4 regions of the Bradyrhizobium sp. UFLA05-89 genome follow, and region 2 is predicted to be linked to each of the others. Evidence: predicted binding sites of a transcription regulator. Region 2 holds the regulator's gene; each other region holds the start of a gene.
What was found. Region 2 encodes LexA, which represses DNA repair genes until DNA is damaged. Its sites were predicted from a motif close to TGTTCNNNNTGTGTTCNG; they were not measured.

Region 1 (5,864 bases), on a different contig from region 2:
GTCTCGGCCGTCTTCTGCAGATGGTGGAACCGCTCCGACTGACCGGCGACGCGGTTGGCGACCTCCTGGACGTTGCCGGCGATGTCGGCGAGCTCAACCCCGAGGCCGCCAATGCGATCGGCGAGCTGGTCTATGAGGCGTTCGGCCAGCGTCCGGTTGGATGACGCGTCCATGACTGCACGCTGCACGACGGACATGTTTGAACTTCCTCCAGTCGGAGTCGCCTATCGACTCACCAACGGCATTCCCATTCCCATTTCAAAGCGTGATTCGTTTTAATGCTGATTCGCGCTTTGCCGTCTTGCCTGAGCGTGCACTAGGTGCGCGATAACGTCAGGGTGAATTGTCATCGCGCTTCAGGTCTTTGCTCGTGCACGGTCTTTTCGGAAGCGCTCCGTACTTTCCGGGATCATGCTTTAAAGTTTGTAGGCGGTCCGGAACCCGCCCCAGTGTCGGCCCTGCACGCGGATCGGCACGTCGATCTCGCGCATCATCACCGTGTTGCCGTTGCCCATGTCGCGCGCGTAGCTCTGCACCAGATAGGAGCGCAGATTGCGCGCCGCAGCGAGGCCCGCGGGGTCGTTGAAGATGCGCCGGTTGCGACTGTTTGCCGTGTTCCAGGCGACATCGCCCGGGCACTGCGGATGCGAATAGATCTTGTTGTGCACCGGCAGGAAGCCGTTGCGGTCGACCATGGCGCAGAACGCCATGCGTGGATCCTTCGCCAGGAATGCTTCCTGGAAGGAGGGGAGGGCGCGGTCGGCCCAGTCGAGATATCTTGTGCGGTACTGCTGCGGATTGGTGCCTGATATTTCCGCGTAGTCGGTGTCGAAGAGATCGTCGAGCCTGACCTCGCCGCGCGCGACCGCCTGCTCGAAGATCCTCGTCAGCGCAGCGCCCGCTTCCATTGCGCGGGTCACGAACTCGGTGTTCTCTTCGTGGATCGACCAGAGCTTGTCCTCGATCTTTTCGCGCAGCTCGGCATTCGGCGCCTGGAACTGCGCCCGCGCGCCGGCCTTGGACTGCTCGGCGACGCGCAGGCGGCAGGCGCCGATATCCTGGAGCAGGCCGTCGATGGTCTCGTGCACCGAAAGCCTCGCTGCGTCCGCGCCGCCGATCAGGACGCCGTCCATCGCAATCTCGTAGACCGGCATCAATGCGCGGCCACCCCTGATCTCGAGCTTGAGATGGCAGGGCAGGCGCTCGGTCTTGCGGCGGTCGTCGCCGTCACTCTGCCTGAGCAGCACCGTGCAGCGCGATTTCAGCTTCTGCGCGAACGTCGTGACCGCCTTGCCGGCGCTGGAGACGCTTTCGCCATGCGCTTCCGCCGCCTTGGTGGCGGCATCGATCTCGGCGGCGCTGTCGCCGACGGATACGATGAATTGGGATGCGGTCGCGGCGTTGCCGGAGACTTCGCTGGTGGTCGCGGTCTGCTCGGCGACGGCGCCGTTGACGGTGTCGAACACCGGGCGGATCGCCTCGATCGCCTGCGAGATGCGGTGCACGGCTTCCGCCGAGCCTTCTGCATCCTTTTGCAGCGCTTCGATCTTCCTGGTGATCTCGTCGGTCGCGCTCTGGGTCTGCACCGCGAGCGCCTTCACCTCGGTCGCAACAACGGCAAAGCCTTTGCCGGCAGCGCCGGCGCGCGCCGCCTCGATGGTCGAGTTCAGCGCGAGCAGCGTGGTCTGGCGCGCGATCTGCGCGATCAGGTTGACGACGTTGCCGATCGCGGCGGAGGATTCGCGCAGGCGGTCGACATTGGCGCGGGCTTCCTGCGCGGCGGCGCTGGCAGCATCCGCAAGCTTGCCGGCCTCGCGGACCTGGGCGCCGATGCCCCGCGCGGACTGGGTGAATTTGTCGGCCGCGGTGGCAAAGGTGGTGGCGGTCGATTGCGCGGCGCTGCTGCGCCCCGTGAGCGCATCGGTGCGTTCGCGGATCGTCGCGAGCGTGTTGGCGGTCGCTTCCGCCCCGCCGGCGACCGATTGGGCGGCGCGCTCGAGCTGGCGGATCATCGCGCCGAGCTCGAGTTCCAGAAGCTCAAGAATTTCCTTGGCCGAATCGCCTTCCGGCGCAGCAACGGGCTCGGCCACGGCCTGGGTCACCTGCGGCGCTGCCGCGGCCTGTTCCGGCAGACGCTTCCGAAGGAATCCGAAGGCCATCAGGTTGCTCTTGTCGGGGGACGGGATGTGGATATTTTCACATCCCGAAATGAAGTCAGGGTTAACAGGTGCCTGATGGCGCGGCATCTGGCCCTACGATGCTACCTTCAAGTATACTCTTTCATTCCAGGGGGCTCGCGGCCTATAAGGCCCGCGCTTCGATCCCTTACATTGCCCCTGACCTTGGCTGACGATTCCTCGAGAGACCACGCATGGCCGGACATTCCCAATTCAAGAACATCATGCACCGCAAGGGGCGGCAGGATGCGCAGAAGTCGAAGCTCTTCGGCAAGCTCGCTCGCGAAATCACCGTCGCGGCCAAGCTCGGCACGCCGGATCCCAACATGAATCCGCGCCTGCGCGCGGCCGTGATCGCGGCGCGCCAGGAGAACATGCCGAAGGACAATATCGAACGCGCCATCAAGAAGGCGCTCGGCAGCGACGGCGAGAACTATGACGAGATCCGCTACGAGGGCTATGGCCCCGGCGGCGTCGCCGTCATCGTCGAGGCGCTGACCGACAACCGCAATCGCGCGGCCTCCGACATCCGCTCCTTCTTCACCAAATCCGGCGGAAATCTCGGCGAAACCGGCTCGGTGTCCTTCATGTTCGACCGCACCGGCATCATCGAATATGACCGCAGCGTCGCGTCAGATGACGCGGTGCTCGATGCCGCGATCGAGGCCGGCGCCGACGACGTGATCTCGAGCGAGAACGGCCACGAGATCTACGCCTCGACCGAAAGCTACCGCGATGTGGCCAAGGCGCTCGAGGCGAAGTTCGGCGAGCCGCGCAAGGCCGCGTTGATCTGGAAGCCGCAGAACACGGTCGCCGTCGATGACGAGACCGGCGAGAAGCTGCTCAAGTTGATGGACCTGCTCAACGAGCACGACGACGTCCAGAACGTCTACGCCAATTTCGAGGTGTCGGACGCGCTGATCGCGAAGATGGGCGGCTGAGGTCGTCTCGTGTCCCGGACGCGACGCGGCGTGAAACGCTGCGGCGCAGAGCCGGGACCCACGCTTCCCGTGCCGATGAGGGATGGGCCGCGGTTCAGCAGCGCATCACTGCGTGCTGCGCTGCGCCCGGGGCACGAGAGCTTAGTTCCCCTGTTACTTCCGTTCCGTTTCTGTTTCCCTCCCTCCGGCCAGCCGCTATCACTGGCCCATGACCGCGCCCCCGATTCGCCAGCCCGTCCGAATCATCGGCATCGACCCCGGCCTGCGCCGCACCGGCTGGGGCGTGATCGAGGCCGAGGGCAATCGCCTCGTCTATGTCGCCTGCGGCTCGGTGGAACCGCCGGACGGGCTACCGCTGTCGAGCCGGCTGCTCGCGATCCACGAGGGGCTCGCTGCCGTGCTCTCCAACCACAAGCCGATGGAAGCCGCGGTCGAGCAGACTTTCGTCAACAAGGACGGCGTCGCGACGCTGAAGCTCGGCCAGGCCCGCGGCGTTGCCATGCTGGCGCCCGCGATGTTCGGCATCACGGTGGCCGAATACGCGCCCAACCAGGTCAAGAAGACCGTGGTCGGCGCCGGTCATGCCGACAAGAACCAGATCGCGGTGATGCTGAAGATCCTGCTGCCCAAGGCCGAGCCGCCGTCGGCGGACGCCGCCGACGCCCTCGCCATCGCCATTACCCACGCCCATCACCGGCAGAGTGCCGCCCTGCGCTTGAAGGTGGTCGGGTTATGATCGGCAAGCTCAAGGGCCTGATCGATTCCTACGGCGAGGATTTCGTTATCCTTGACGTCGGCGGCGTCGGCTACCAGGTGCATTGCTCGACGCGCACGCTGCAGCATCTGCCCTCGCCCGGCGAAGCCGCCGTGCTCTCGATCGAAACTTACGTCCGCGAGGATCAGATCAAACTGTTCGGCTTCCGCTCCGACCAGGAGCGCGAATGGTTTCGCCTGCTCCAGACCGTGCAGGGCGTCGGTGCCAAGGTTGCTCTCGCCGTGCTCGGCACGCTGTCGCCGGCTGACCTCGCGAACGCGATCGCGCTGCGCGACAAGGCCGCGGTGTCGCGCACGCCCGGCGTCGGTCCCAAGGTCGCCGAGCGCATCGTCACCGAATTGAAGGACAAGGCGCCGGCATTCGCCAATGTCGATCCGCACGTCGTGCACCTCGCCGGCGCCGTCGACGACCAGCGCGCCCCGCGACCCGTCGCGGACGCGATCTCCGCGCTGGTCAATCTCGGCTACGGCCAGCCGCAGGCGGCAGCCGCCATTGCCACGGCGTCACGCAATGCCGGCGAGAATGCGGAAACCGCGCAGCTCATTCGCCTGGGTCTGAAAGAATTGTCAAAATAGACTATCCTGCGCGGCCGTTGACTGACGAAGGAATGTATTTCCCACCATGCTGAGCAATAAAGACAAGGAACTCATTGCCGCCGCGACCAAGGCGATCAGCCAGCGCTATCGCAACAAATGGCAGGAGGTGGGGGCTGCGATGCGCACCCGCGATGGCCGCATCGTCACGGGCGTGAACATCGACGCCTATATCGGCCGCAACGCGGTCTGCGCGGAGGCGATCGCGATCGGACGCGCCATTACGGAGACGGGCGATCACGGCATCGAGACCATCGTCGCGGTGCGTCATCCGAAGCCAGGCGAACCCGGCGATATCGCCGTCGTCTCGCCCTGCGGCATCTGCCGCGAGTTGATCCATGACTATGACGCCAAGGCGCGGGTCATCGTTCCCGACAACGGCCGCGAGCCGAAGGTTGCGAGCATCGGCGAGCTGTTGCCGAACAAGTACCGGCGAGGCAACGAGTGAACACGCCCTCCCGCATCGTCACGCCCGAGCGCCGCAGCGACGATGTCGGCGACACGGCGCTGCGTCCGCAGTCGCTCACCGAGTTCGTCGGCCAGCAGCAGGCGCGCAAGAACCTCTCCATCTTCATCGAGGCTGCGCGCAAGCGCGGCGAGGCGCTGGATCACGTGTTGTTCGTGGGGCCCCCCGGCCTCGGCAAAACCACGCTGGCGCAGATCGTGGCGCGCGAGCTCGGCGTCGGCTTTCGCGCCACATCGGGCCCCGTGATCGCCAAGGCCGGCGATCTCGCCGCGCTTCTGACCAATCTGGAAGAACGCGACGTGCTCTTCATCGACGAGATCCATCGCCTGAGCCCCGCAGTGGAAGAGGTGCTCTATCCCGCGATGGAGGATTTCCAGCTCGACCTCATCATCGGCGAGGGCCCGGCGGCGCGCTCGGTCAAGATCGAGCTCGCAAAGTTCACCCTCGTCGGCGCGACGACGCGTGCCGGCCTTCTCACCAATCCGCTGCGCGATCGTTTCGGCATTCCGATCCGGCTGAACTTCTATACGGTCGAGGAGCTGGAAGGTATCGTCAGCCGCGGTGCGCGCGTGCTCAATGTCGGCATGAGCCCGGATGGCGCCAACGAGATCGCGCGCCGCGCCCGCGGCACGCCGCGCATCGCCGGCCGGCTGCTCAGGCGGGTGCGCGATTTCGCTTCGGCTGCGAACGCCGATACCATTGATCGCGAGATCGCCGACCATGCGCTGAGCGCGCTCGAGGTCGATGCCGCGGGCCTGGACGCCATGGACCGGCGCTACCTCTCGACGATCGCGCTGAACTATGGCGGCGGCCCGGTCGGCGTCGAGACCATGGCGGCCGCGCTGTCCGAGCCGCGCGACGCGATCGAGGACATCATCGAGCCCTATCTGATCCAGTGCGGCTATCTCCAGC
Region 2 (5,864 bases):
GGCGGGGATATTCTCCCGTAGCGAACTCAGCCGTTGGCATTCGTGATCGGCAGTATCCGATCCGTGCGTTCCATGGCCGGCAACTTTGTCAGCCATGGTCGGTAGATTCGTTGTGCGGGCCGACATTCCATTATTTCATTTAGGGACTTGAAGGTGTCCGCGAGCTGCTTGCTTCCCATGTGCTTCCCAGCGCCTTCTTATCGGGAAGCTCCTCACTGTAAGTTACTATAGTTTAATGAGAATTTACGCACATCAGCCGGCGTCAGCGCGTGTCCGGCTATCACATGGCGGTCGTCGCCGGCGTCGTGTTCTTTGCGGTACGCGCGCTGCTGGCGCTGATCCCGGGATTTGCAGTGGGCTATCCGATCAAAAAATGGTCCGCTGCGGCAGCACTGGTGGCTGCCGCGTTCTACCTGCTGCTGTCCGGCGCGGAGGTCGCAACACAAAGATCGTTCTTCATGACGGCGGTGGTGCTGATCGCGGTGATGGTCGATCGTCGCGCCATCACTTTCCGCACGCTCGCGGTGGCCGCGATGATCGTGCTCGCTGTCGCGCCGGAGGCGTTGGTGCATCCGAGCTTCCAGATGTCGTTCGCGGCGACGCTTGGTCTCGTCGGGCTGGTGCAGATCGGCATGCCGAACCTGTTGGCCTCGCCCGATCACTCCGTCACTGCGCGCATCGCGCTGTGGGGCGGCCGCGAGCTCGTCATGCTGCTGATGGCCTCGCTGATCGCGGGGCTCGCGACGACGCCCTATGCCGCCTTCCATTTTCATCGCGTCACGCCCTACGGCGTGCTCGCCAATCTCGCGGCGATGCCGGTGGTCTCGGCGCTGGTGATGCCGGCCGGACTTTTGGGGCTGATCGCAGCGCCGTTCGGGCTTGATGGCGTATTCTGGTGGCTGATGGGGATCGGCATCGACTGGATGGTCGTTGTGACGCGCTGGGTCGCGGCGTTGCCTGGCGCCGTCGGCCGCATCACCGCCTTCGGGACCGGCCCGTTGACTGCCGCCAGCATTGGTCTCGTTCTGATGGGCCTGTTGCGCACGCCGCTGCGCTGGGTGGGCGCCGTCGTGCTGACGCTCGCAATCGGTTGGGCGCTGCACGTGCGCCAGCCCGACATCCTGATCGCAGGCGACGGCCACAGCATCGCGGTGCGCGGCAAGGGCGGCCAACTGCACCTGATCCGAACCGGCAAGGACAATTTTCTTCTCAAGGAGTGGCTTGCATCTGATGCTGATCCGCGCGGCGCGACTGATGCGTCGCTCGCCGATGGCGTCTCATGCGACGAAGGCGGTTGCGTGACGCCGCTCGCCGATGGTCGCCTGGTCGCGCTCTCGTTGCGTATCGACGCGCTGGCGGACGATTGCAGCCGCGCCGCGCTGGTGGTGACGGCGAAGCCTGCAGCAGCCGGTTGCGCGGCGATGGTCGTGGATCGCGAGCGTCTGAAGACGCAGGGCGCACTCGCGCTATCGCGCGATGGCGACGGTTTCACGCTGCAAACGGTGAAAGCAAGGAGCGCAAACCGCCCCTGGTCGCCGGCCGGGGCCGGCGATAGCGATTTCGAGCTCAGCCTCGCACCGCGGCCGGCTACTCCACGCAGCAAGGATGCTACGCCATCGGAGGCCGACCTGCAGGCCGAGGATTGAAAGACGCGTCAGCCGATCGGCAGGCGTGTCGTGGGCGTCGTGGTCGTGTGCTGCTCGACGGCGGGCTGCTCTGTCTTCTCGCCGAGCGGCTGCGTCACCGGCAATTGCAGAACCGTGGCACGCTGTCCCTCGACGAGCTGCGTTACCAGCACGTAGTTGCCGTCGGGGAATTCGATCGCATCATGATGACGATCGGGAATGTGCGGATCGACCTTACCGAACTTGCCGACGCGGGAATTGACGGTGCGCGTCCAGATCCAGCGATTGTCGTAGCGGACGTTGTCGGCGAAGGCGAGCTCGGTGCCTGGCAGGAGGCAGACGGCAACCGAGAGATCACGCTCCGACGCAAATCCACGCGTCGAGGTGCCGCGGAAGGTTGTCGTGACGATCGTCTCGCCGACTTGAGCGGGGCGGGTCGCAACGGCATGTAGGCTGTAGTCACACATCGGAGTGCTCCTCATGCGAGATAGCAGGTCCGCGCCCCCCCGGAGGCGCAGGCCTCTACCAGAGTTGGAAGCCTACGAGTGTATCGCGTTTGTGGGCAAATCTGCGGCCCGTCTGCGCATCGCCCGATCACATTATCTTTCCCGGCAAACGAGGAACAAAGCCTCTCGCCGAGACTCTATCTTGGTTCACATCATTCACTCACGCGAGCTTCCATCAGCGCCGGCAGCGGAGTACCCTGAAGAGGGCCAGCTCGCCTGCGGCGCAGGTGCGATCGCATTGTTGGAATTGCGGAATGGCGCGCTGGTTGCCGCCGCGTGCTCTGCCTTTCGGGCGGCGTGGCCTTTCGGGCGGCGTGGTGTTGCGCTGCATCGCTCGCAGGTGCCGATCCCGCGATCAAGGCTGCCGAGATCACGCCTAAAATCACCTGCCGCATGGGTTTTGTCCTCTGCAGCCCGCACAGCGCATTCGCGCCTGCCATGCTTGAGGATTAGCTCTGTGCAGGTGTAGGGATAATCACAGTGGAAGCGACAACGCTATTTTGCTGGAGCGGACGATCCGTCCGCCCGTATCGCCGTGCGATGGCTGGCAATCTGCCGGGCAATCGGTACTTTCTGCTGGGCAATCAGTACTTCCGATACAGCCCGATCAGCTTGCCCTGAATCTTCACCCGGTTCGGCGGCAGGATGCGCACCTCATAGGCGGTGTTGGCGGGCTCCAGCGCGATCGACGCGCCGCGCCGGCGGAAACGCTTGAGCGTCGCTTCCTCGTCGTCGATCAGCGCCACCACGATGTCGCCGGTGTCAGCGGTCTCGTTGCGCTGGATCAGCGCCATGTCGCCATCCAGGATGCCGGCATCGACCATCGAATCGCCGCGCACTTCGAGCGCATAGTGCTCGCCCGAGCCGAGCATGTCCGGAGGCACGCTGATGGTGTGGCTGCGGGTCTGCAACGCCTCGATCGGCGTGCCGGCCGCGATCCGTCCCATCACGGGCACGGCGACCGGACGCTCGCCGTCGTCGACAGACGCGCTGGCGCTCCGCACCTTGCCGAGATTGCCTTCGATGACGCTCGGCGTGAAGCCGCGGCGGCCGGCGCCTGCGGCTTGAAGCTCGGGCAGCTTGATGACCTCGATGGCGCGCGCGCGGTTAGGCAGGCGACGGATGAAGCCGCGCTCTTCCAGCGCGGTGATCAGGCGGTGAATGCCGGACTTCGAGCGCAGATCGAGCGCGTCCTTCATCTCATCGAAGGAGGGCGGCACACCGCTTTCCTTGAGGCGCTCACTGATGAACCGCAGAAGCTCGTATTGTTTGCGCGTTAACATCTCGACCAAATCCCCCGGTTGATGTCGTTCGATTCCGAGACGCCAGATTCAGCAGAAGCCGCTAGATGCTCGAAACAAATCATGAACGGACACTATATGTTCGATATGTGTTCCGCAACCACTTAATTTTGTGTGAACGCGGCGAAGTTCGCATCACGCGCGAATCAGATTGCACTCACAAGGGCAGCCGCAACACCTCGCAAGGCGTGCCTGCTTCGGCCTTTGGCGCGAACGGCGCGCGCACGAGAAGTGCTTGTGCGGTAGCAAGATTCGCAAGCAGCGAGGAGTCCTGGTGGTTGACGGGAACGGCCACCAGCGTGCCGTCCTCGCGCTCCTCGAGCCGTGCGCGCAAATAGTCCTCGCGGACGTCGTTGGGCCCGACGTCGCGCCCGAGCACGGCGCGCTCGCGGCGGTGATGAACGCGCGAGCGGCCAGCAAGCGCGCGAATCAACGGCACCATGAACAGGAAGCCGCAGACATAGGACGAGACCGGATTGCCGGGCAGGCCGATCACCCGCATCGCGCCGAGATGGCCGTGCATCATCGGCTTGCCCGGCCGCATCGCGATCTTCCAGAACGCCATCTCGAAGCCTTCGGCCTGGAGCGCTGGCCTGACCAGATCGTGGTCGCCGACCGACGCACCGCCGGTCGTGATGAGGATGTCGGCGCCGCTCTCGCGGGCCCGGCGGATCCCGGCGGTGGTCGCCGCAACCGTATCGGCGGCAATGCCGAGATCGACCGTTTCGGCGCCCTCGGCCCGCGCCAGCGCGTGCAGGGCGTAGCCGTTGGAGAAGACGATCTGGCCCGCGCCGGGCGTTGCGCCCGGCATCACCAACTCGTCGCCGGTCGCGAGAATCGCGACCCTCGGCCGGCGACGCACGGCAAGCTCCGGATGGTTCATGCCGGCGGCCAGTGAGAGGTCGCGTTCGGTGAGTCTGGCTCCCTGTCGCAGGAGCACGTCGCCCTCGAAGAAATCGACGCCAGCAGGACGGATGTGCCGTCCAGCGATCGCGGCCTCCTTGATCGTGACGCGCCTGCCGTTTGCGACCGTGTCCTCCTGGATTACCACCGCGTCCGCGCCATCGGGCACCACGCCGCCAGTGAAGATCCGCACGGCCTGGCCCGCGCCAACCGCTCCCGCAAATGGCCGGCCGGCCGCGACCTCGCCGATCACGGTGAGCTCTGCGTCCACCGTCGCCGCGTCGGCGGCGCGCACCGCATAGCCATCCATCGCCGACATCGCCTGCGGCGGCTGCGTACGCCGCGCGGCGACATCGCGCGCCAGCACGCGATGGTAGGCCGCATCCAGCGCAACCATCTCCTCGGCCACCGGCTCTACGCCGGCAAGCACTGCGGCAAGCGCGTCGGACACCGGCATCAGGGCCACGGGCAAACTCCTGCTGAGCAAATCGAAGGACAGGTCGCGTTGCGTTCTAGCCGAGTGCAGGCTTCGAGGCAAAAGGGGGCGATCACGAAGGCGGAGATGAATTGTCCCTCCAGCACCGGAACGGCAGGGATGCCCTTTAGGACAATATCGCGCCTTTCCGCTTCCAGCTCAGAATTGCCGCGCGCCATCGCACGCAGGTGCGTCAGGAGACATCCGGGAGAACCCTGATGGCAGAGACTTCAAAGCTATCGGTTGAGAAAGCTCTCGAGAAGCTGCGCGGCGATGAGCCGCCGAAATCGAAGAGCGCAAAGCTGGACGAGGAGATCGAGGCGCTCAAGGAGAAGACGAGCCGCATGCGCGCGCAACGGCAGCGTCTCGATCGGCCTCAACCCAAGCGCAGTTGAATGCGCCTAGCGTGGACGCCGCGCGATCGTCTCGATGACGAGAAGGACCGGGATGACGGTGGCCAAGCATGCCACGGCGACAACCAGGCTCACGGCTAGCATCAGGTGGCTCCCGTTTCATTGTCCGGATCGACGTCGGGCGCCTTCAGGCTGTGATCCATCTCGGGCAGGGGGTCGCCCTGCGATTTGAGATCCGCCGCCTTGCTGACCAGCTTCGCGGACAGCTGCGAATTCGACGTTGACTTGGCGAACTTGAGAAGGATCGAGGCTTGCTTGTTGAAGTAAGACTTGCCCAACACGATCACACATCCGTTGTAGAAAATCCCAACGGACATACGACTCCCGACGCGTTGATCCGTTCCGGGAACTCTGTCTAAAAATGCACAGAGTGAGTTGGTTCCACAATTTGCTAAAAAAGTTCCCGGTGATGGCCGGAACCGAACGCTGAGCGACCGCAGCAATGGGGCGCTTAGAATCCCAGCGCCTTCAGCGCCTCGCCGACGTCGTGAGGCGACGTGACGTGAACCGCGGTCAGCCCTCGTGCCCGCGCGCCTTCGATGTTTTCGGCGAGATCGTCGAAGAACACGATTCGCCTCGCCGGCACGCCGATCGCGGCGACGACATGGTCGAAAGCTTCCGCATCGGGTTTGCGCAGGCCG
Region 3 (5,864 bases), on a different contig from region 2:
GCGAAGATCACCGGCTTGTTGCGCGTGAACAGCGAGTCGAAATCGCGGTCGGAAAGGCCGTGCGGATGCTGTTCCTTCGGTTGCAATGTCATGAGGTCGACGACGTTGACGACGCGGATCTTTAGGTCGGGCAGCGCCTTGCGCAAGTGATCGACGGCAGCGAGCGTTTCCAATGTCGGCACGTCGCCGGCGCAGGCCATCACGACGTCGGGCTCGCGCTCGGCGCTTTCCGTGCCGGCCCAGGTCCAGATGCCGATGCCGGCATCGCAATGTGTGGCCGCATCCTGCATGCTGAGCCATTGCGGCGCGGGTTGCTTGCCTGCGACGATGACGTTGATGCGGTTGTAGGTGCGGAGGCAGTGATCGGCCACCCACAGCAGCGTGTTGGCGTCCGGCGGGAAATAAACGCGGACGATGTCCGCTTTCTTGTTGGTGACGAGATCGACGAAGCCGGGATCCTGATGGCTGAAGCCATTGTGGTCCTGGCGCCAGACATGTGAGGTCAGGAGATAATTGAGGGAGGCGATCGGCCGCCGCCATGTCAGCTCGCGCGACACCTTCAGCCATTTGGCGTGCTGGTTGAACATGGAGTCAACGATGTGGATGAAGGCCTCGTAGCAGGAGAAGAAGCCGTGGCGTCCAGTGAGCAGATAGCCTTCAAGCCAGCCCTGGCAGAGATGCTCGCTCAAAACCTCCATGACGCGGCCATCCTGGGCGAGGTGCACGTCGTAAGGTTCGGTCGGTTCCATCCATACGCGTTCGGTTGCTTCGAACACGGCGTCGAGCCGGTTCGACGCGGTCTCATCCGGACCCATGATACGGAAATTGCGCGCAACCCCGTTCAGTCTGACCACGTCGCGCAGGAACTTGCCGAGCTCGCGCGTCGCCTCCGCGACCGCCTTGCCCGGCTGCTTCACCTCGACGGCGAAGCTGCGAAAATCGGGTAGCTTCAGCTCGTGCTTCAACAGCCCGCCATTGCCGTGCGGATTGGCGCCCATGCGGCGGTCGCCGGTCGGAGCGAGCGCCTGCAACTCGGGAACAAGCGTGCCGTTGTGGTCGAACAGCTCCTCCGGCGCATAGCTCTTCATCCAGCCTTCGAGCACTTTCAGATGCGCGGGATTTTCGCGGCAATTGGCGACTGGCACCTGATGGGCGCGCCAGAAACCCTCGACTTTCAGCCCGTCGACCTCCTTGGGACCGGTCCAGCCCTTCGGTGAGCGCAGCACGATCATCGGCCAGCGCGGCCGCTCGATCGTCGTCTGTGCCTCGCGCGCGTGCTGCTGGATGGAGCGGATGCTGGCGAGAGCCACGTCAAGCGCATCGGCCATGATCCGGTGCATCGTTTTGGGATCGTCGCCCTCGACGAACAGCGGCTCGTGGCCCAGCCCACGGAAGAGATGGCGGATCTCCTCGTCGCGCATCCGTCCGAGCACGGTGGGGTTGGCGATCTTGTAGCCGTTGAGATGCAGGATCGGCAGCACCGCGCCGTCATGCGCGGGATTGACGAACTTGTTGGAATGCCAGGACGCGGCGAGCGGTCCTGTCTCGGCTTCGCCGTCGCCGACGACGCAGGCGACGATCAGGTCGGGATTGTCGAACGCGGCGCCATAGGCATGCACCAGCGCGTAGCCGAGCTCGCCGCCTTCGTGAATCGAACCCGGCGTCTCCGGCGCCGCGTGACTTGGAATGCCACCGGGGAAGGAGAACTGCCTGAACAGCTTGCGCAATCCGTCCGCATCGCGCCCGATGTCCGGATAGATTTCGCTATAGCTGCCTTCGAGATAAGTGTTGGCGACCATGCCCGGGCCGCCATGGCCGGGGCCGCAGATATAGAGCACGCTGAGATCAAGCGTGCGGATCGCTCGGTTGAGATGGGCATAAATGAAGTTCAGCCCGGGCGTCGTACCCCAATGGCCGAGCAGGCGCGGCTTGATGTGCTCGGGGCGGAGCGGCTCACGCAGCAGCGGATTGTCTAAAAGGTAGATTTGCCCGACGGATAAGTAGTTCGCGGCGCGCCAGTAGCGATCGAGCAGGTCGAGATCGCCTGTGCTGGCGCGCGCTTGTTGTTGGCTCGTCATGATGAGCTGACCTTGTTGCGGCGACCGTCACCAACCCGGTTCCAGTGCGATCGATCCCGTTTGTACTGGCGGCATCAAACGGCAATGCGGCCGGCAACCCTTGCGCGAGGTCAAAATTCGGTGCGGGAAGTTTGGGCGGTTACTTTGCATGGGGTTGTTTTACGGTTTTTACGTTTGTGTTCTTGATTTGTTCCGTTTGGATGCTATCTTGCCTGCATGAGTCGAGCATCCTCTCATGCCCTCAGGCACCCGCCGGTCACGGCGCCCTCCGAGCCGGCGGGTGCGCCTTCCGCGTTTCCTGAACTTGCGGTCGCGATCGACCGGGAGCGCAGGCGCGGACGGGGCGCCCAGTCCAACGCCAGCGGCCGCTATGAGGCCGAGGCGCGCGTCGCCTTCGATGACGGTTGGCAGAGCCTGGAGGAGCTGCCGCCGTTCAAGACCACGGTGGCGGTCGACACCTCACGCAAGGTGATCACACGCAACGACTCGCCCGACATCGGCTTTGACCGTTCCATCAATCCCTACCGCGGCTGCGAGCACGGCTGCGTCTACTGCTTCGCGCGGCCGACCCACGCCTATCTCGGCCTCTCGCCAGGGCTCGACTTCGAGTCGAAGCTGTTCGCCAAGCCCGAGGCGCCGGCGCTCCTGGAGAAGGAACTCGCCGCGACCGGCTACGAGCCGCGGATGATCGCGATCGGCACCAACACCGATCCGTATCAGCCGATCGAGCGCGAGCGAAACATCATGCGCGGCATTCTCGAGGTGCTTGAGCGTGCGGGCCATCCCGTCGGCATCGTGACGAAATCGGCGCTGGTGACGCGCGACATCGACATCCTGTCGCGCATGGCCAAGCGGAACCTCGCCAAGGTCGCGATCTCGGTCACCACACTCGATCCGAAGCTGGCGCGCACCATGGAACCGCGCGCCTCGACGCCGCCCAAGCGCCTGGAGGCGCTCAAGCAGCTTGGCGAGGCCGGTATCCCGACCACCGTGATGGTCGCGCCTGTGATCCCCGCGCTGAACGACTCCGAGATCGAGCGCATCCTCGATGCGGCCGCGCATGCCGGCGTCAAGGAGGCTTCCTACGTGCTGCTGCGGCTGCCGCTCGAGGTGCGCGACCTGTTCCGCGAATGGCTGATGGCGAACTATCCCGACCGCTATCGCCACGTCTTCACCCTGATCCGCGACATGCGCGGCGGCCGCGACTACGACTCGAAATGGGGCGAGCGGATGAAGGGCACGGGTCCCATGGCCTGGACCATCGGCCGCCGCTTCGAAATCGCCTGCGAACGCCTCGGCTTGAACAAGCGCCGCTCCAAGCTCAGCACGGATCACTTCGCCAAGCCCAAGCGCGGCGGCGAGCAGCTCAGCTTGTTCTGAGGTAAGGCGGGCCTGAATAGCGGGAATATCCGAGGTTCCCGGTTGCGCTGGCTGGACCTGCGTGCGCACGATCCCGACCATGATTCGGGACAAATCAGCCAGCAAGCCGGCAAAGGACGCCGCGAAGAAAGAGCCCAAAGCGGCCGCGAAGGAGCCCAAGGGAGCGGCCAAGGCCGCGAAGGGCGTCATCGCGATCGCGCCGCCGAGCTTTCGCCGCGAGCGCGCGCTGATCAAGCGCGGCATTTGGCCGGTCGCCGGCTGCGACGAGGCGGGGCGGGGGCCGCTGGCTGGCCCAGTGGTTGCGGCCGCCGTCATTCTCGACCCGAACCGGATCCCGCGCGGCATCGACGATTCCAAGCGCCTGACGGCCGAGGAGCGCGAAAGGCTGTTCGACAAGATCTGCGCAACCGCGCAGGTCTCGGTCGCCGTCGCCTCGCCCGCGCGCATCGACCGCGATAATATATTGCGCGCCTCGCTCTGGGCGCTGAAGCGCGCGGTGGTGGCGCTGCCCGAGGCGGCTCGTCATGTCTTCGTCGACGGCCGCGACAAGCTTGATACGGCCTGCGAATGCGAGGCGGTGATCGGCGGGGACGGCCTGGTGCTCTCGATCGCGGCCGCCTCGATTGTCGCCAAAGTCACGCGCGACCGGCTGATGTGCGCGCTGGCGGGTGATTGTCCGGGCTACGGTTTCGAGCAGCACAAGGGCTACGCGGTGCCAGAGCACCTGGATGCGTTGGATCGCCTCGGTCCATCCATCCACCACCGCAGCTTCTTCGCGCCCGTGGTCGCCGCGCGCGAGAAGCACATGCCCTGGACGGTCGAACCGAAACGCGACCTGTTCACGGCCGTGGATGATGCGGTTGTGCAGGTCGAGGCAGAGGTGCAGGTCGACGTTTCGGCCAATCTCTAGCAGCGGGTTTTCACCTCTATCCGTAAGAACAGGGAGAGGGAGAGGAGTTGGTTGCCACGGCGCGCAGCGCGCTTTATCAAACATGGACGCGCCGGCTTGGACGGGTTGGCTGCATCATTTCGGACCTTGCATGCGGTTTACCTCCCTGGTCATCGAGCTGATCCGCGCACGGCCGCGGCTGGTGGTGTGGATCGTGGTGCTGCTCCAGGCCGCGATGTGGCTGTTCGTGGCGCTGGTCTTATACCGCAGCCCGCCCGGCAATCTCGCCACGCTCCTCGCCTTCGGCCGCGAATATCAGGTCGGCACCGGGCTCGGGCCGCCGCTCGCGTTCTGGCTCGGCGACATCGCCTACCGCGCCGCCGGCAACCACATGATCGGCGTCTATGTGCTGGCCGAGCTCTGCGAGATCGCGACCTTCATTGCGCTCTATCATCTGGCGCGCGCCGTGGTCGGCACCCAGCAGGCGGTGCTCGCCGTGCTCTTAACCATGACCGTGCTGGCGTTCTCCTCGTCCGCGCTCGACTTCGGTCCGATGGTGCTGGCGCGACCGCTCTGGGCGCTGCTCCTCTTGCACTCCTGGCAAGTCGTCGGCCAGCGCCGCGGCAATGCCTGGTTCGCCTGGTCGATCGCTTCCGGGCTGCTGCTGCTGACGACGCCGGCTGCCATCGGCCTGTTGTTGCTGCTCGTCATCTTCGCGGTCGCGACCGAAGGCGGTCGCAAAACGCTGCGCGCACTCGATCCGGTCTATGCGCTCGTCGTCGTTGCCGTGCTGGTGCTGCCTTATGCGATCTGGCTGCTGCGTGCCGAGACGCTGTCCATGCCGGCCTTGCCGCAGGTTGAGGATTTGAAGGCAAGCGCGATCAACACGGCCTGGCTGTTCGGCGGCCTCGTGCTCGGCGCGGTGGCAATCCCGGTGTTGACCTTTCTCAACACGACTTGGTTCGCCGGCAAGAGTGAGGACGCCCCGATCATCTACCGGCCGTCGGTCGAGCCGCTGGGGCGTCACTTCGTCTACTTCTTTGCGCTGGCTCCCGGGCTTGGCACCGTGTTGATCTCCGGTCTGTTCGGGCTCGATAGCGTGGCGGGCGGGGCAGGCCTCGTACTGCTGATGTCGGGCCTTGCCGTAATCGTCGCCGCCGGCGATCTGATCGCGATGCGCCGTGCCCGCGTGCTGCGCACGGTGTGGGCGGCTGCCGTCGCCGCGCCCGCCGCGGGCATCGTGCTGGCGGTTCTCCTGATGCCGTGGATCGGGACCAGCGAGATCACGACCTCGATGCCGGCGCGTGCGATCTCGGACTTCTTCGACGACAGCTTTGCCCGCCGCACCAACCAGCGTCTGCGCGCCGTCGCCGGCGAGACGCAGCTTGCCAGCCTGATCGCGCTGCATTCCGGCCGGCCGCATCTCCTCATCGACGCTGAGCCGCAGCGTACGCCCTGGTTCACGCCGGCCAGGTTCAGCGAGACCGGCGGCGTCGTGGTCTGGCGCGCCTCCGACA
Region 4 (5,864 bases), on a different contig from region 2:
ACTGGTCGATGTCGATGATCTTGTCGATGTGCTCGAGGCCCTCGATGCGGTCGTGTGGAGCTGCGCCTTCGCTGGCGCCGTTCAGCTTGCGGGCGATGGCGCGGTAGAGCGTGTCGATGAGGAGCGTCGACTTGCCGCCGCCGGAGACGCCGGTGACGCAGGTGAACAGGCCGAGCGGAATCTCCGCCGTGACGTTCTTGAGGTTATTGCCGCGCGCATTCACCACCTTGATGGTGCGGCGATGGTTCGGCGGGCGCCGCTCCGGCACCTCGACCTCGAGCTCGCCGGTGAGATACTTGCCGGTGAGCGATTTCGGGTTGCGCATGATCTCGGCGGGCGTGCCTTCGGCGACGATGTGGCCGCCATGCATGCCCGCACCGGGGCCGATGTCGAGGACGTAGTCGGCGAGGCGAATGGCGTCCTCATCATGCTCGACCACGACCACGGTATTGCCGAGGTCGCGCAAGCGCTTGAGCGTATCGAGCAGGCGCGCATTATCGCGCTGGTGCAGGCCGATCGACGGCTCGTCCAGCACGTAGAGCACGCCTGTCAGCCCCGAGCCGATCTGCGAGGCCAGGCGGATGCGCTGGCTCTCGCCACCGGACAGCGTGCCGGAGGAGCGGGAGAGGGTGAGATAGTTGAGGCCGACGTCGAGCAGGAAGGTGAGGCGCTCGCGGATTTCCTTGAGGATGCGTCCCGCGATTTCGTTCTGCTGCTTGTTCAGCGCTTCGGGCACGCCCTCGAACCATTCGCCGGCGCGCTTCACCGAGAGCTCGGAGATCTCACCGATATGCCTGCCGCCGACCTTGACGCAGAGCGCCTCCGGCTTGAGCCGAAAGCCCTTGCAGGCCTCGCAGGGGACGTCGTGGAAATACTTCGCCAGCTCCTCGCGCGCCCACTCGCTCTCGGTCTCGCGATAGCGGCGGTTGATGTTGGTGATGACGCCCTCGAACGGCTTCTTGGTGTCGTAGGAGCGGACGCCGTCTTCATAGGAGAATTTGATCTCGTCTTCGCCCGAGCCATGGAGGATCGCGTTCTGCGTCTTCTTCGGCAGATCCTTCCACTTGGTTGTCAGCGTGAACTTGTAGTGCTTGCCGAGCGCCGTCAGCGTCTGCGTGTAGTAGGGGGACGACGATTTGGCCCAGGGCGCGATCGCGCCCTTGCCGATCGCGAGCTCCTTGTCGGGGATGACGAGGTCTTCGTCGACATGCTGCTCGACGCCAAGGCCGCCGCAGGCGGGGCAGGCGCCGTAGGGGTTGTTGAAGGAGAACAGCCGCGGCTCGATCTCGGGGATGGTGAAGCCGGAAACCGGGCAGGCGAACTTTTCCGAGAACAGGATGCGCTCTGGCCCGCTCTTGTCGTGGATCTTGGCGGTCTTCTTTTTCTCCTCGGTGGGAGCGGCCGCCGGTGCGTCCGCGAACTCGACGACGGCGAGGCCCTCGGCCAGCTTCAGCGCAGTCTCAAAGCTCTCGGCGAGGCGCTGGCCGATATCGGCGCGCACCACGATGCGGTCGACGACGACGTCGATGTCGTGCGGGAATTTCTTGTCGAGCGTCGGCGCTTCAGCCAGCTCGTAGAAACTGCCGTCGATCTTGACGCGCTGGAAGCCCTTCTTGAGCCATTCCGCAAGCTCCTTCCTGTACTCGCCCTTGCGGCCGCGCACGACCGGGGCGAGCAGATAGAGGCGGGTACCTTCGGTCAGCGCCAGCACGCGGTCGACCATCTGCGAGACGGTCTGGCTCTCGATCGGCAGGCCGGTTGCGGGCGAATAGGGTACACCGACGCGCGCCCAGAGCAGGCGCATATAGTCGTAGATCTCAGTCACCGTGCCGACGGTTGAGCGCGGGTTCTTCGAGGTCGTCTTCTGCTCGATCGAAATGGCGGGCGACAGGCCGTCGATCTGGTCGACGTCCGGCTTCTGCATCATCTCCAGAAACTGGCGGGCATAGGCCGACAGCGACTCGACATAGCGGCGCTGGCCCTCGGCGTAGATGGTGTCGAAGGCGAGCGAGGATTTTCCGGAGCCAGACAGCCCGGTGAACACCACGAGCTTGTCGCGGGGAATCTCGACGTCGATGTTCTTGAGGTTGTGCTCGCGCGCGCCACGGATCGTAATTGCGCGCAGGTGTGATCCCGCGTTCTGTTGTTGGCGCTTCGCCTTGATCACTTCGTCCATCCCAGTGGTCCCCAAGGAGATTCCCACGCTGCGCGGCCGCGCCGGCGTTCAGGCGCGCCTCGCCCGGAACCGGGGATGGACGCCGTTGGGTAGGCTGCGAACGTAGGAAGAACGAGAGCGGATTTCCAGTGCGAGTTGCGAATCGTCAACGGATTGTTGTGGCGCTGGCGGCACTTGGCAGTAGCGAGGGCGCAAGGCCCGTCCGGAACAAAAAAAGGCCGGCGCAAGGCCGGTCTTTCCGTCGAGAATTCGCGTCAGGCGAAGCTCAGTACTTCGCAACCACCGGGCCACCGAAGTGGTAGTTCACGCCGACCTGGAACGTGTGCAGGTTGAGCGTGCCCGAGGGAACGGTGCCGGTGAAATAGTTCTCGCTGCCGAGGCTGCGATAGAGGTACTCGCCCTTCACCGACCACTGCGGGGCGAAGAAGGCTTCGACGCCCGCGCCGACCGTCCAGCCCGAGTGGAACTTGCTGTCGGAGACGGTCACGCCGAGGGCCGAGACGCTGATCTTGTTGTCGATCCAGGCGTAGCCGCCGGTCGCGTAGAGCAGGACCTGATCGAAGGCGACGCCGACGCGGCCGCGCACGGTGCCGAGCGCATCGGTCTTCGAGCTCACCGTGACGCCGAGTGCGGTCGCCGAGGCATTCACGTCAGCCCAGCCGCCATCGGCTTCGAGACCGAACACGATGTTGCTGGTCTGCCAGTTGTAGCCGACCGTGCCACCGGCGAAACCACCCTTCAACTTCGGGTCAGTGGAGGTGTTTTCCCAGGCGTAGCCGCCGAAGCCACCGAGGTAGAAGCCGGTCCAGTTATAGACCGCCGCTGCGGCCACCGGAGCCTTGGTGTAGGGGCGGGCCGCCAGATCGGCAGCCATGGCCGGAGCGAACGCGCTGAGTGCGAACAAACTGGCCGAAGCCAACAAAACCTTCTTCATTTTCAACTTAATCCCAGTCCCAGTTTCTGTTTTTGCCTTCCGTGCGCGGAAGGACAGCGGACGCTCTGGTCCAACTGAGGTCGTGCTTACACCAGTGAAGCCCATAGTTGTGTACCCGAGAAGCCACACCACGCCAAAACGTGTAAGTGTAGCTGACCTATTCTCGCCGAATGCATGCGCGCAGCAAAAAGGCCGGCGTTAGCCGGCCTTTTCGAGAAGAATAGTTTTGGCGGAGATCAGTACTTCGCGATGAGCGGGCCGCCCCAACGATAGTTCAGGCGGACGAGGCCCATATCGACGTCCTGGCCGATTCGGTCGCTGCCGAACGACAAACCGCCGGGCGTTGTGAAGCCAATGGTGCGGTGGCCGAGGAAGAGGTGGTCGTACTCGACGCCCACCGACCAGTTCGGCGCAAAGCCAAATTCCAGGCCGGCGCCGACTGTACCACCCCAACGCGTTTCGCGAGCCGAAGCCAGCAGCGCGCCGCTTGGGACGTCGAAGACGTCATACTTGTCGCCGACAACCGCACCGCCGCCCTTCACATAGAACAGCACGTTGTTCCAGGCATAGCCGATTTGGCCAGTGATCAGGCCGAAGGAGTCGATGCGCGAACGGTTGCGGTCGGTCAGGAAGACGGCGCTGGTGTTGTCGCCCCGGAAGTCGGCCCAGTTGCCCTGGCCTTCGAAGCCGAACACCCACTGGCTGGTCTGCCAGCGATAGCCGATCTGACCACCGACCGTGCCGCCGGTTGCGTTGTGGCAGCCTTCACCCACGAGACTGCCGGGGACGCCAGTCACGAAGCCGGTGCTGTCCACGAAGTCCCAGCATTTGTGGGCCGAGCCGCCGCCGCCGTTGATGCCGATGTAGAAGCCGCTCCAGTCGTAGATTGCGGCGACCGCCGGGGGCGGAGCCTTCACGTATGGACGCGCCGCGAGATCCGCTGCGCTCGCCGGAGCCGACAGGCTCAGCGCAACGGCACCAACGACCCCCACCAAGATCTTCTTCATTTCTGTCCCTCCGGCTGTACCCGCTTCTTTAGTCCCCGAAGCGGTCAATCAGGCGCGACGCCCAATGAATTGATGTCGCACCAAGCGTAGTCTGATTTGGAGGTAGAGTCCGTCTCCAAAAAGCAACAGTCGCGAGTGAACTGGGAGGTTCCTAAGTTAATGAATGTTAAGCGGTATTTCGCGCGCGCTGGAACCCGAAAAAGTTCCATGCGGTTCCGGTGATTTTTCGAGTATGCAACCCCATGTTGCGCGCGCATCCGGTCGCCGCCCATAGGAACAAAGCTGGAACGCTGCCTGCCCAGGTGCTATATGTGGGGATAACCTGCGGGACCGCGGGCTCGGCGACGTCCGCCAGCGTATAGGGTCCTTCAGCAAGCGGCAGCGAGCGGTTTTGGCACGGCTCCGGCTTTTTCGAGCAATTTCGCAGTTTGGAGTGGAGAGCGGCGATGGCGGGAAGCATCAACAAGGTCATTCTGGTCGGCAACCTCGGCAAGGATCCGGAAATCCGCCGCACCCAGGACGGGCGGCCGATCGCCAATCTGAGCGTCGCGACGTCGGAGACCTGGCGGGACAAGGCGACCGGTGAGCGCAAGGAAAAGACCGAGTGGCACCGTGTCGTGATCTTCAACGAGGGGCTCGCGAAGGTCGCCGAGCAGTACCTGAAGAAGGGCGCCAAGGTTTATGTCGAAGGCGCGCTCCAGACCCGCAAATGGACCGACCAGAGCGGTGCCGAAAAATACTCGACCGAGGTGGTGCTGCAGGGCTTCAACTCCAACCTCACGATGCTCGACGGTCGCGGTGGCGGAGGAGGCGGCAGCTTTGGCGAGGAGCCGGGCGGCGACTTCGGCTCCTCTGGCCCGGTGAGCAGCGCGCCGCGCCGCGCTGTCGCGGCGGGCGGTGGCCGCAACAGCGATATGGATGACGACATTCCGTTCTGAGCTGACTTGCCGTCCTAAGAGCCTGGTTCGGCGCCTTCGCACAAAGGGTCAGCGTCTCTTACCAATCTTTTGATCAAGCTGGTATTTACCGGCCGCGCTGATGTTGCGCCTGAGGATTTGATGTCGGGCGATGTGAATGGTATTAACTTCATGTTAATGCTATTTACATTGCTCGCGCCGGCTTCTCAGGCGCCATCGCCAGGACGCCTCAGCCATGACCCTCGCGCCTCTGCTTGACGCTGCTCCAGCCATTCCGCTCCATGCCTTTGCGGCGATGGCCGCTTTTGCGCTTGGCGTCGTCCAGTTCGCGGCGCCCAAGGGGACGCTGCCGCACCGGACCGTCGGCTGGATCTGGGTGGCGCTGATGGCCATCGTGGCCGCGTCATCGTTCTGGATCCACCAGATCCGGCTGGTCGGGCCGTTCAGTCCGATTCATCTGCTCTCGATCTTCACGCTTGTGATGCTGCCGCTCGCGGTGTGGCGGGCGCATACCCATCGCGTCGCCGATCACCGGCGCATAATGATCTTCATGTTCGCCGGCGCACTGGTGATCGCAGGGCTGTTCACGCTGCTGCCGGGACGCATCATGCATCAGGTGATATTGGGCTCATAAGGCAGGGTTCCAGAGGGGCCTTTCCGCTCCCTCCTGCCGAGTCTTCGCAGAAGCCGTAAGTCGTTGGAAAAATAAGCGGAAAAAGCGCCTCCCGGGACTGCGCGAGGGTGGTTATCAGACCCCCGATGCGCTATATGATTCCCGGACAAGAACTCACCGGATTTCCCCTTGGCTGACGACGATAACGACAAGCCCG

Region 1: ruvC (crossover junction endodeoxyribonuclease RuvC) is a predicted target of LexA. The motif match lies at 3,279-3,296, and genes of this name have one in related genera.
Region 3: SO139_RS31045 (PA0069 family radical SAM protein) is a predicted target of LexA. The motif match lies at 2,256-2,273, and genes of this name have one in related genera.
Region 4: uvrA (excinuclease ABC subunit UvrA) is a predicted target of LexA. The motif match lies at 2,380-2,397, and genes of this name have one in related genera.

What each region holds. Positions count from the first base shown of each region.
Region 1 covers NZ_JBANBA010000024.1:76,756-82,619, forward strand. The annotation lists gene SO139_RS15410 (methyl-accepting chemotaxis protein) at 1-197, opposite strand, end outside; gene SO139_RS15415 (methyl-accepting chemotaxis protein) at 417-2,159, opposite strand; gene SO139_RS15420 (YebC/PmpR family DNA-binding transcriptional regulator) at 2,372-3,118, shown strand; gene ruvC (crossover junction endodeoxyribonuclease RuvC) at 3,327-3,854, shown strand; gene ruvA (Holliday junction branch migration protein RuvA) at 3,851-4,468, shown strand; gene SO139_RS15435 (cytidine deaminase) at 4,515-4,934, shown strand; gene ruvB (Holliday junction branch migration DNA helicase RuvB) at 4,931-5,864, shown strand, end outside.
Region 2 covers NZ_JBANBA010000029.1:4,263-10,126, forward strand. The annotation lists gene SO139_RS17205 (hypothetical protein) at 1-96, opposite strand, end outside; partial or broken gene SO139_RS17210 (ComEC/Rec2 family competence protein) at 270-1,646, shown strand; gene SO139_RS17215 (hypothetical protein) at 1,655-2,092, opposite strand; gene lexA (transcriptional repressor LexA) at 2,716-3,414, opposite strand; gene SO139_RS17225 (molybdopterin molybdotransferase MoeA) at 3,590-4,801, opposite strand; gene SO139_RS17230 (hypothetical protein) at 5,029-5,205, shown strand; gene SO139_RS17235 (hypothetical protein) at 5,307-5,540, opposite strand; gene SO139_RS17240 (HAD-IA family hydrolase) at 5,675-5,864, opposite strand, start outside.
Region 3 covers NZ_JBANBA010000076.1:40,125-45,988, reverse strand. The annotation lists gene SO139_RS31050 (phosphoketolase family protein) at 1-2,078, opposite strand, end outside; gene SO139_RS31045 (PA0069 family radical SAM protein) at 2,295-3,458, shown strand; gene rnhB (ribonuclease HII) at 3,538-4,368, shown strand; gene SO139_RS31035 (glycosyltransferase family 39 protein) at 4,499-5,864, shown strand, end outside.
Region 4 covers NZ_JBANBA010000070.1:9,185-15,048, forward strand. The annotation lists gene uvrA (excinuclease ABC subunit UvrA) at 1-2,176, opposite strand, end outside; gene SO139_RS29395 (outer membrane protein) at 2,442-3,110, opposite strand; gene SO139_RS29400 (outer membrane protein) at 3,347-4,117, opposite strand; gene SO139_RS29405 (single-stranded DNA-binding protein) at 4,564-5,055, shown strand; gene SO139_RS29410 (DUF2306 domain-containing protein) at 5,270-5,668, shown strand; gene gyrA (DNA gyrase subunit A) at 5,837-5,864, shown strand, end outside.